Regions from separate parts of the Rhizobium azibense genome, predicted to be linked through region 2. Evidence: riboswitches for the same ligand, from Rfam matches in the RefSeq annotation. Region 2 holds a riboswitch; the other holds the start of a gene.
The links. A riboswitch is a leader RNA that binds a small molecule or an ion and turns the genes downstream of it on or off. The one in region 2 is predicted to bind S-adenosylmethionine.

Region 1: another riboswitch for S-adenosylmethionine. It lies ahead of metA (homoserine O-acetyltransferase MetA); the one in region 2 lies ahead of EV130_RS10805 (O-succinylhomoserine sulfhydrylase).

Annotation. Positions count from the first base shown of each region.
Region 1 covers NZ_SMBJ01000007.1:229,951-235,868, reverse strand. Annotated here, with positions in the region: gene EV130_RS19160 (aldose epimerase family protein) at 1-686, opposite strand, end outside; gene metA (homoserine O-acetyltransferase MetA) at 808-1,731, opposite strand; SAM riboswitch at 1,795-1,872, opposite strand; gene EV130_RS19150 (ABC transporter ATP-binding protein/permease) at 2,027-3,862, shown strand; gene EV130_RS19145 (ABC-F family ATP-binding cassette domain-containing protein) at 3,958-5,784, opposite strand; gene EV130_RS19140 (thiamine diphosphokinase) at 5,788-5,918, opposite strand, start outside.
Region 2 covers NZ_SMBJ01000004.1:87,628-93,545, forward strand. Annotated here, with positions in the region: tRNA gene EV130_RS10795 (tRNA-Gly) at 1-72, opposite strand, end outside; gene EV130_RS10800 (2'-deoxycytidine 5'-triphosphate deaminase) at 117-1,211, opposite strand; SAM riboswitch at 1,285-1,363, shown strand; gene EV130_RS10805 (O-succinylhomoserine sulfhydrylase) at 1,410-2,594, shown strand; gene apaG (Co2+/Mg2+ efflux protein ApaG) at 2,816-3,208, shown strand; gene EV130_RS10815 (Hsp33 family molecular chaperone) at 3,209-4,204, opposite strand; gene argF (ornithine carbamoyltransferase) at 4,298-5,215, opposite strand; gene EV130_RS10825 (aspartate aminotransferase family protein) at 5,257-5,918, opposite strand, start outside.

The sequences.
Region 1 (5,918 bases), on a different contig from region 2:
TTCATCGGGGCCATTTCGCGGAAGTCGAAAACCGTACCTTCGACGTTTCGGACCTCGCCGGTCGGGATTTGCTTCTCGTCAGTCGGTAGATAATGATCGGCAGCGATCATGATGTCGTGGCCGAGCGCATCTTCGCGGCCGTCGAGATTGAAATAGGCGTGCTGGCAGACATTGGCGAGCGTCGGCCGGTCGGTGGTCGTCTCGTAGACCACAGAAAACTCGCCATTGCCATGCACACGGTAGGTTGCCTGGACCGTGCAGTTGCCTGGATAGCCTGCGCGACCGTCCGGATCGACGATCTTCAAGACGACATAATCAACATCGTGTTCGACAATCGTCCAGTTGCGCTTGGCGATATTGTCGCTGCCGCCATGCAGATGCGAAACGCCCTTTTCATTGAGCTCGAGCTGATGGGCCCTGCCGTCGAGGGTAAACTTGCCGCCGCCGATGCGGTTGGCACAGCGGCCGGGCGTTGCACCAAAATAGGAGGAATGTGACGGATAGCTGGCAAAGTCGTCGAAGCCGAGCATGAGAGGCGCATCATGGCCGTCGAGCCGGAGATCCTGGATGACTGCCCCCCAAGACATGATCCTGGCTGTAAGGCCGCCGCCCCTGATTTCGACACGATGGACGGTTTCGCCATCCTTCGTCGTTCCGAAAACTTCCCGTTCAAGCTTTTCCGACATAGTTCGCAATCCCAAATCTGTATTGGTTTCAGGTCCGCGAACCTGCCTCCATTTGCCGAGGACCGCAACCATCAACACTAAAAGAAAACACCGCCGCAACAAGGTCAGCGGCGGGTGCAGTTCACTTTCTTGTACCGATCTCGTCGAGATTATAGGGCGTCGTCTGGTAGATTTCATTGATCCAATTGCCGAAGAGCAGATGCGCATGGCTGCGCCAGCGGTTCTGCGGCGCAAGCGACGGATCGTTATGCGGGAAATAGTTATGCGGCATCTTGATCGGCACGCCGGCATTCACGTCACGGAAATATTCGTCGGAAAGCGATGTTGAATCGTATTCAACATGATTGAACATGTAGAGCCGCTTGCCTTTTTCCTCATGCACGAGGCACACGCCCATCTCATCGGATTCCATGAGGACTTCGAGGGTTTCGGATCTGTCGATATCGGCGCGCCGGACCTCGGTCCAGCGCGATACGGGCACTTCGAAATTGTCGGAAAAGCCATTGAGGTAGACGGATGAAGGCTTGAGGTTCTTGTGCCGATAGACACCGAAGGCCTTTTCCTTCAGCTCGTATTTCGGAACCTTATGGAAATGGTAGATTGCCGCCATTGCGCCCCAGCAGACATTCATGCTCGAGTGAACGTTCGTCTCGGTCCAATCGAAGATCTTCTTCATCTCCGTCCAGTAGGTCACGTCCTCGTAAGGCAGGGTTTCGATCGGCGCGCCAGTGATGATGAAGCCGTCGAACTTGCGATGCCTTACCTCCTCCCAGGTCTGGTAGAAGGCGAGCAGGTGGTCTTCGGATGTGTTCTTGGCCCGATGGTTTCCAATGCGGACCAGCGAGAGCTCCACCTGAAGCGGCGAAGCGCCCACAAGGCGCGCCATCTGCAACTCCGTCTTGACCTTGTTCGGCATGAGATTGAGAAGCCCGATCTGCAAAGGGCGGATATCCTGACGGATCGCCGCCGTTTCGGTCATCACCCGCACGCCCTCATGAACGAGGGTCTCGAAAGCGGGCAGAGTATCGGGGATCTTGATGGGCATTGCGGTCACTCAGTCACAACAAAAGGTACCGGCAAATAAAAAACCGGCGGCGAGAGAATCGCTACCGGTCCGCACGCGGCCCTTTAGCGACTTATTTAACGTGGCTGCAAGCCGGCCGGCCAAATCACCACGGAAAACATTAAATAGCGCCGGAGCCCACGCGAATCAATCGCAATTCTGAAGGGCCGCGTTGAACCAAGGTAACTCACGCGTTAATGACTGGTAAAATCTGTTGATGGACAGGGCGGGTCACCATGTTAAGCAAGGATCATCATTGTCCGCATGGAAGGGCATAATGGCAGACGACGTCGAAGGCAGGCCGAGCATTCAAGGGCAGGATAGAGTAGGTTTCGAACTCAGCCTCGGATACCGCCTGAAACTGATGTTCGCGGCATTCTGGGATTCCAAAGTCCGCGGAAGGATTCTGCTTCTCGCCTCGATTCTGCTCGCCGTAATTCTGGCGACGGCCTATGGCCAGGTCATCTTGAACCGCTGGAACGCGCCGTTCTACGATTCCCTGCAGCGCCGCGACGTTGGCGAATTCTTCCATCAGCTCCAGGTCTTCGCGCTGATTGCCGGTTCGCTATTGCTCATGAACGTCGGCCAGGCGTGGCTCAACCAGATGACCGCGCTTTATATGCGCGAAGGGCTGACCCGTGACCTCGTGGATCATTGGCTGAAGCGCAAGCGTGCGCTGCGTCTCGCCTCAACCGGCCTGATCGGCGTAAACCCGGATCAGCGGCTGCATGAAGACGCCCGCAATCTTGCAGAAAGCACGACCGGCCTGACGCTCGGCCTCATCCAGTCGACGATCCTGCTCGTCAGTTTCATCGGCGTTCTCTGGGAGCTTTCGAGCGGTTTCGTCTTCCATTTTCGCACCTACGCCTTTGCCATTCCGGGCTATATGGTCTGGGCCGCGATCTTCTATGCGGCATCCGCCTCGATCCTCAGCCAGATCGTCGGCCGAAAGCTGGTGATATTGAATGCCGACCGCTTCTCCAAGGAAGCGGAGCTTCGCTTTTCGCTCATGCATGCCAACGAGAACATGCCGGCGATTACCGTGGCCCGCGGCGAGGAAAACGAACGTCGGCGGATCAATGAGGATATCACTTCGGTACTTGCCATCCTGAAGCGCCTGACCATGGCCAACACCAACCTCACCTGGGTTTCTGCCGGCTACGGCTGGCTGGTCATCGTCGTCCCGATCATCGTCGCGGCTCCCGCCTATTTTTCGGGGAGCCTGACCTTCGGCGAGTTGATGATGTCCGTCGGCGCCTTCAACCAGGTCAATACCGCCCTGCGCTGGTATGTTGCTAATTTCGCCGCGATCGCCGAGTGGCGCGCGACGCTGATGCGCGTGACGGATTTCCGCCATGCCTTGCACGGCATGGACGAGCCCATCAATCCGAAGAATGCGATCGCCTACGAGGATAACGCGGATACGCTAACCCTGAAGAATCTCATGATCGCCGCCAAGCTCGGCGAAGAGATCGATCTGTGCGGCGGCTTTGCCGTCCGCGAGACGGATGTCACGATCAGGGCCGGCGAGAAGGTCATGATCAACGGCGATCACAATGTGAACCGCAAGCTGCTGTTCCAGGCGCTTGCCGGCCTCTGGCCCTGCGGCAGCGGCAAGATAGGGTTGCCGCCCACCGACGGGATGCTTTTCGTTCCAGAGGTGGCCTATGTGCCCGGTGGCACGTTGCGCGAAGCGCTGTCCTTTCCCGAACCGGTGGACACCTACAAGAGCGAGGACGTCGAAGCAGCGCTCAAGAAAGCCGGCCTTGGCCACCTCATTGCGCGTCTCGATAGACGGGCCCGCTGGGACAAGATACTTGACTCCGATGAGCAGAAGGCGATCGGCTTTGCCCGCCTGCTGCTGGCGCGGCCGCGCTGGATCATCTTCGACGAAGTGCTGGAGGGCCTTGAGCCGGAATGGCAATCCACCCTGATGGCACTGCTGACGACGCTGTCCGATTCCACCATGATTTATATCGGACGGTCTGAGGCCTACCTCGAAACCTTCAATCCACGTACATTGCATTTGCATCCACTGGCGGCCAAGATCGACCAGCCGGCCCTTCCGGCAGCGGGAACTGGCACGGCACACGCACCTGCGCCGGTCGTTTGAGCATTCGCAGTGCCACGCGTCGAAGCAAGGACAGACAGGGCCTGCGCGACGTCTGAAACGATGAGCGAGACAGAATCGCATCAACCCTCGAGCCGCTAGCCCTCCAGCTCCTCGCGCAGCATTTCAAGCTCCAGCCATTCTTCTTCCATCTTCGTCAGGCTGTCGCGCAACTTTTCCATTTCCGCCGCAAGCCGGTTGAAGGTGGCAGTATCTTTGCTGAAGAGATCGGGGTCGGCCATCTTTGCTTCGCGCCTGGCGATTTCAGCTTCTGCCTTGGCCATTTCCTTGGGCAGGGTCTCGAGCGCGAATTTCTGCTTGTAGGAGAGCTTGCCTTTGCCCCTGGAGACATCTGCCACGCCCGCAGCAGTCCCGGTTTTCGGCTTCTCCGTGGCCTTGTCGGCTTGCTTGCGCTCCTCCATTGCGCCCTTGCGCTGGGCAAGCATGTCGGAATAGCCCCCGGCATATTCGATCCAGCGTCCATCAGGCGCGTCGGGGACGGCGGGTGCGATGGTCGAGGTCACCGTGCGGTCGAGGAAGTCGCGGTCGTGGCTCACGAGGATGACCGTGCCCGGGAAGCCGGCGACGATTTCCTGCAGCAGGTCCAGCGTCTCGAGATCGAGGTCGTTGGTCGGTTCATCGAGGATCAGAAGATTGGTCGGGCGCGCGAGGATACGCGCCAGCATCAGCCGCGCGCGCTCACCGCCTGACAGGTTCTTGATCGGCGTGCGCGCCTGCTCCGGCTGGAACAGGAACTCCTTCATATAGCCGGTGACGTGCCGTTGCTCCCCGTTCACAAGCAGGTTCTCGCCGCGCCCGTCGGTCAGGTAGTGCGCGAGCGTATCCTCCAGATCGAGATCTTCGCGCTTTTGGTCGAGCGTTGCGATCTCGAGATTGGTCCCGAGCTTCACCGTGCCGCTGTCTGGCGCGAGCTGTCCCGTCAGCATCTTCAGAAGCGTCGTCTTGCCCGCGCCGTTTGGTCCGACCAGACCGATGCAATCGCCGCGATTGACGCGGATCGAGAAGGGCGCAACGATTTGGCGGTCACCGAAGGTCTTGGTGATCTTTCTCGCTTCGATCACCAGCTTGCCGGATTCCTGCGCCTCGGACACGGAAGCCTGCACGGTCCCCTGCGGCCCCTTGTGGCCACGATACTGCGAACGCATGGTCTGCAACTCGCCGAGGCGGCGCATATTGCGCTTGCGACGCGCGGTTACGCCGTAGCGCAGCCAGTGCTCCTCGCGTTCGATCGCCTTGCCGAGCTTGTGCTGCTCCAGTTCTTCCGCCTCGAGCACCTGGTCACGCCAGGTTTCGAAATGGGCAAAGCCGCGGTCGAGCCGCCGCGACATGCCCCGGTCGAGCCAGACGGTCGCCGTCGAGACCCTTTCGAGGAAACGGCGGTCGTGGGAAATCAGGACCAGCGCGCTGCGGCTCTTTTGGAGTTCGCCCTCCAGCCATTCGATGGTCGGAAGGTCGAGATGGTTCGTCGGCTCATCAAGCAGGAGAATATCCGGCTCAGGCGCCAGCACGCGGGCAAGCGCGGCACGTCGCGCTTCGCCGCCGGAAAGCTTCTTCGGATCCTCATCGCCCGTGAGACCGAGATGCGAAAGGAGGTAGGTCACGCGATAAGGGTCATCACCCGGTCCCAAACCGGCTTCGGCATAAGCCTGCACCGTATTGAAACCGGCAAAATCCGGAGCCTGCTCCAAGTAACGCACCGTCGAGGATGGATGGCGGAACACCTCGCCTGATTGTGCTTCAACGATCCCTGCGGCAATCTTCAGAAGGGTCGATTTGCCCGAGCCGTTACGGCCGACCAGACAGATCTTGTCGCCCGGCTCGACCTGCAGATTCGCGCCGGCCAAGAGAGGCGTTCCGCCGAAGCGTAGGAAGATATCGTAGAGTTTCAGGATGGGAGGGGCCAAAAATCAGACTCCGGAAAAATCATCAGGGCGGGCAAGGACGATCGCCCGGCCGCTGCCGAGCGTGAAACGGACCTTGCCTTGTGCAATGTTGGAAATGGTACGCGAGGAGCCGAAGGGCAAATGAAAATCGATGA
Region 2 (5,918 bases):
GAGCGGGTGAAGGGAATCGAACCCTCGTATTCAGCTTGGGAAGCTGCTGCTCTACCATTGAGCTACACCCGCGATGACAGAAGCCTTCCAACAGAAGGATGGCGGTGTCAAGGCTCTCAGATGCGGAAGTGCTTCGACAGTTTCAGTCCCTGGGCCTGGTAGTTCGATCCAAGACCGGAGCCATAGAGGCTTTCGGGCTTCTCCAGCATGTGCTCGTAAACCAGGCGGCCGACGATCTGGCCGTCTTCCAGAATGAAGGGCACTTCATGGCTGCGGACTTCGAGAACGGCGCGACTGCCCATGCCGCCGGCAGGCGCGTGGCCGAAACCTGGATCGAAGAAGCCGGCGTAATGCACGCGGAACTCGCCGACGAGCGGATCAAAGGGTGTCATCTCGGCTGCGTAGTGCGGCGGAACATGTACGGCTTCACGCGAAACGAGGATATAGAACTCATCCGGATCGAGGATCAGTTCGTTGCGGCCGCGGCTGTAAAGCGGCTCCCAGAAATCGAAGATATCGTGCTCAGCCTTCTTATCGACATCGACGACGGCCGTGTGATGCTTGCCGCGGTAGCCGATCAGGCCATCCTTGTCGCCCGCCAGATCGATCGACAGCGCAATGCCGCCGCCGGAAACGTTCGGCTTGGAGCTTGCAACCAGCGTTTCTGCATCATGCAGCGCCTGCAGTTCCGGCTCGCCCAGAATTGAATGCCCGACGCGGAAGCGGATCTGCGAGAGGCGCGAGCCGCGGCGCACGACGACCGGGAACGTGCGCGGGCTGATTTCCAGGTAGAGCGGGCCAGAATAACCGGCAGGAATCTTGTCAAATTCCTGCGCGTAGTCGGTAATGACACGGGTGAAGATGTCGAGGCGGCCGGTCGAGCTCTTGGGGTTGGCCGAGGCGGACATTTCAGCGGGAAGATCGAGCCGCTCCATGAGGGGCACAATATAGACGCAGCCCGTTTCGAGCACGGCACCTTCGGAAAGGTCGATGACGTGCAGGCTCAGCCGGTCGAGCTTGTCGGCAACGAGATGCGAGGGGCCCGGCATGAAACTTGCCCGGACGCGGAACGCCCTGGCGCCCAGGCGCAGGTCCAGGCTTGCCGGCTGAATCTGATCGCGGTCCAGTTCCCGCTCACTCGTGAGGCGGCCCAATTCAAACAGCGCCGCAATTGCGCGATCGGCCAAGATTCCAGTTTCGCGAGCCATCATGCTCCATCCATAATTTGCCCCAGACAAAACCAAACTCAAGGAATTGACGCAAGAAGCTAACAGCAGTATTGCAGCTTTATCCCGTGGTGATTTGGCCGGTCGGCTTGCAGCCACGTTAAAGAAGTGGCTAAAAAGACCGGGTATGAAACCGGTCTGCATTTGCGGCCGGTTTTTTTGTTGTTTGAAGGTGGTGATGGCATGAGCAAGACTTGGCGCCCGGCAACCCAACTCGTTCACGAAGGGACGTTGCGCTCGCAATATGGCGAGACTTCGGAAGCGATCTTCCTGACGCAAGGTTTCGTCTATGAGACTTCTGAAGCTGCGGAAGCGCGCTTCAAGGGTGAGACAGACGGCTTTATCTATGCCCGATACGGAAGCCCTACCAACGATATGTTCGAAAAGCGCATGTGCGCTCTTGAAGGCGCCGAAGACGCCCGCGCCACCGCTTCCGGCATGGCTGCCGTCACCGCGGCGATTCTCTGCCAGTTGAAGGCTGGCGACCATATCGTTGCCGCCCGCGCGCTCTTCGGCTCCTGCCGGTGGGTGGTCGAAACGCTTGCACCCAAATACGGCATCGAATGTACGCTCATCGACGGCCGCTATCTCGAAAACTGGGAGAAAGCAATCCGCCCGGCCACAAAGGTCTTCTTCCTTGAAAGCCCGACGAATCCGACGCTGGAAGTAGTCGACATCGCAGGCGTCGCCAGGCTCGCCGACCAGATCGGCGCCAAGGTAGTCGTCGACAACGTCTTCGCAACGCCGCTCTTCCAGAAGCCCCTGGAACTTGGCGCCCATATCGTCGTCTATTCCGCGACCAAGCATATCGACGGCCAGGGCCGCTGCCTCGGCGGCGTCGTCCTTTCAGACAAGGAATGGATCGACGAAAACCTGCACGACTATTTCCGCCATACCGGTCCGGCCATGTCGCCGTTCAATGCCTGGACGCTTCTGAAAGGCATCGAAACCCTACCGCTTCGCGTCAAGCAGCAAACGGCTAGTGCCGCCAGGATCGCGGACTTCCTTGCCGAACAGAAGCAGGTGGCCAAGGTGATCTATCCGGGCCGCAAGGATCATCCGCAAGCCGATATCATCGCCAGGCAGATGTCCGGCGGATCGACGCTCGTCGCCTTCGAGCTGAAGGGCGGGAAGGAAGCAGCCTTCGCGCTGCAGAATGCGCTCGATATCATCAAAATCTCGAACAATCTCGGCGATTCAAAGAGCCTGATCACGCATCCGGCCACCACGACGCACAAGAACCTGAGCGATGACGCCCGCGCCGAACTCGGCATTTCCCCCGGCACCGTTCGCCTTTCGCTCGGCATCGAAGATGTCGAGGACCTGATCGATGATTTCGCTCAGGCTCTTTCAAACGTTAAGTCCTGACTGCAATAGCGACGGCCGGACCTTGCCGGTCCGGCCACATGCTCCACCTAAGAAATGTCGCAGGAGTTCCGCATTAATACGGGAATTAACTTCGAAAATTAGGATTAATGCTCGAAACGACGTGCAATCATCGCGGTTTGAAGGATGATGCGTGTGCCGTTTCTTGACGGATCGAGCGCTGTATAAGATACGGGTAACATATCCTGGCTATGGTGTAAGGCATGTACCGCGCCCTCACACGAGATATCGAAGTTGTCGTCGAGCCATTTTATCTGGAGGAGCAATCCGATCCGGATGATGATCGCTATGTCTGGGGCTATCGGATCGTGATCAGCAATAATTCGGACCTGACGGTGCGGCTCATCAATCGCTACTGGAACATCACCGATCAGAACGGCCTGGTGGACGAGGTGACCGGTCCTGGCGTCGTCGGCGAGCAGCCCCGGCTGGAACCTGGCGACACCTACGAATACTCCTCCGGATGTCCGCTCGATACGCCTTCTGGCCTCATGTTCGGGCACTACCAGATGGAAACGGAGGACGGCGAGCTTTTCGATGTCGAAATACCCGCCTTCTCGCTGGACTCTCCCGGGCTGCTCAGGGTGCTGAATTGATCATTCAGCAGCCGATGCGACTTCCACGACCTCAAACCGGTAGGTCGTGGAACAGAATTCGCAGGTAACGGCAATCTCGCCATTCTCCTGGCTGGCGTCGATCTCGTCGTCCGAAAAGCCCTTCAGCACATTTTTGATCTTCTCACGCGAGCAGCTGCAGCGGTCGAATACTGCCCGGGTACTGAAAACACGCACGCCACGCTCGTGGAAGAGACGGAAGAGCAGGCGTTCGATGCCGACCTGCGGATCCGTCAGTTCGTCCGCATCGATGGTGTCGACCAACGTTCGCGCTTCGGTCCAGGCGTCGTCTTCCTTGTGTGCCAGCGCAGCGTTATCACCGTCGCCGCCGTGGAGGTCAGGCTGGCGCATGCGCTCCGGCGCTTCCGGCAAAAACTGCGCAACGAGTCCGCCGGCGCGCCAGCGGTGGCGCGCCTTCCCCGCCTCGTCGCGGTCAAACAATTCGGCGGCAGCCAGGCGCACGCGCGTCGGGATTTGCTCCGACTGACGGAAATATGTGCCGGCAATATCCTCGAGCGAGGTGCCGTCGAGTGCGACGATGCCCTGGTAGGGCTGGCTGAACTTGCCCTGGTCGATGGTGAAAGCCAGCACGCCCTTGCCAAGAAGCTGTTCCGGCTCGGTTTGGTCGGCGGCGACTGCCTTGTCGAGCAGGGCCTGATCGAAGCGCGCATAGGCACGCACGTTCTCCGGCGTCGCGAAATCCGCGACGAGGAGGTCGACAGGGCCATCGCCCTTGGTCTGCACCGTGAACTTGCCTTCGAACTTGAGCGACGTTCCAAGAAGCACCGTCAGCACGATAACTTCGGCCAGCAGCCGGGCAACGGGTGCCGGATAGTGATGACGCTCGAGGATTGCATCCAGCATGGGACCGAGCTGGACAGCGCGGCCGCGCACATCGAGGCCCTCTACCTGGAACGGGACAACGTGATCATCACCGGCGAAATCGAATTCGCCGAGAGCACTTGCGGTTTCTGCCATGGTCTTACTCCTAGTAGTCCGAGCGGCAGACCAGAAGTCTCTCCACTCGCGCGGCCACGAGGCCATCAGGCCAAAGGTGGCGCCCAGTATGGTTCAGATCACTCCCAGGCACCATGCAAGAATCGATTTTTGAGCGTGAAGACGGTTTTCCGCCTCGTCAAAAACCACGGATTGCCGGCCGTCGATCACTTCATCCGTCACTTCCTCGCCACGATGGGCGGGCAGGCAATGCATGAACAATGCGTCCTTGCCGGCCTTTGCCATCAAAGCCGCGTTGACTTGATAGGGCTGGAAAACGTTGTGACCGCGGGCCCGATGTTCCTGATTCATGGAGACCCAGGTATCGGTTACCACGCAATCGGCACCCTCGACCGCACGGTCGGCATCATGGCCAAGCATGATTTGGGCGCCCTCGTTGCGGGCCCAGTTCAGATAGTGATCCTTCGGCTCGGAACCAAGAGGCACGGCCATGTTCATGCGATAGCCGAAACGGGCAGCACCTTCGACCAGCGAATGCAGCACGTTGTTGCCATCGCCGGTCCAGGCAAACGTCTTGCCTTTGACGGGACCGCGATGCTCCTCGAAGGTCATGATATCGGCCATGATCTGGCAGGGATGCGTGTCGTCCGTCAGCGCGTTGATGACCGGCACCGTCGCGCGTTCGGCAAGTTCCAGCATGCGGTGATGCTCCGTGGTGCGGATCATGATCGCGTCAACGTAACGCGAGAGCACCTTTGCGGTATCGCCGATCGCCTCTGCGCGGCCGAGCTGCATCTCCGTGCCGGAGAGAAAAAGCGTCTCGCCGCCAAGCTGGCGCATGCCGACGTCGAAGGAGACGCGCGTGCGCGTCGAGGGCTTCTCGAAAATCATTGCCAGCATCTTGCCTGCGAGCGGCTTATCGCCCTTACCGGCCTTGAAGGCCTGTTTGCGTACGATCGCATCATCCATGATGGATCTGAGATCGGATGCAGATACCGCAGAGAGATCGAGAAAGTGTTTGGGGGAAGCCATGTCGTTCTTACCTGTATGCCCCTTGAGAGGCGTCTATGCGTTCAAGCCGTCTTCTTGGTCTTTGCGGCGCGAATGCTTTCGGCAGCGCGCTCCACGCGGGCAAGCCCCTCGCGCGCTTCCTCCGCCGTGACGACCAGAGGCGGAAGGAGACGGATTACATTTTCGCCGGCCGGAATGGCCAGAAGATGAGCAGCACGAATGGCCTGCAGCAGATCGGAAGACGGGACGGCTGCCTTGATGCCGAGCATCAGGCCTTCGCCGCGTACATCCTCGATTACGTCCGGATAGCGGTCCTTCAGCGAGGCAAGGCCCTGGCGGAAAACAAGCGCCACGTCGCGCACATGTTGCAGGAAACCCTCCGCCAGGATGACATCGAGCACTGCGCTGCCGACCGCCATGGCAAGCGGATTGCCGCCATAGGTGGAACCATGCGTGCCAGCCTTCATTCCGGAAGCGGCATCCGCGGTCGCAAGGCAGGCGCCGAGCGGGAAGCCGCCGCCGATGCCCTTCGCCACCGCCATGATATCCGGCGTCACGCCGGACCATTCGTGGGCAAAGAGCTTGCCCGTGCGGCCGACGCCGGACTGAACCTCGTCAAGAATCAACAACAGGCCCTTCTCGTCGCAGATCTGGCGGAGCGCCTTCATGAATTCGTGCGTCGCCGGGCGAATGCCGCCCTCCCCCTGCACAGGCTCTATGAGAA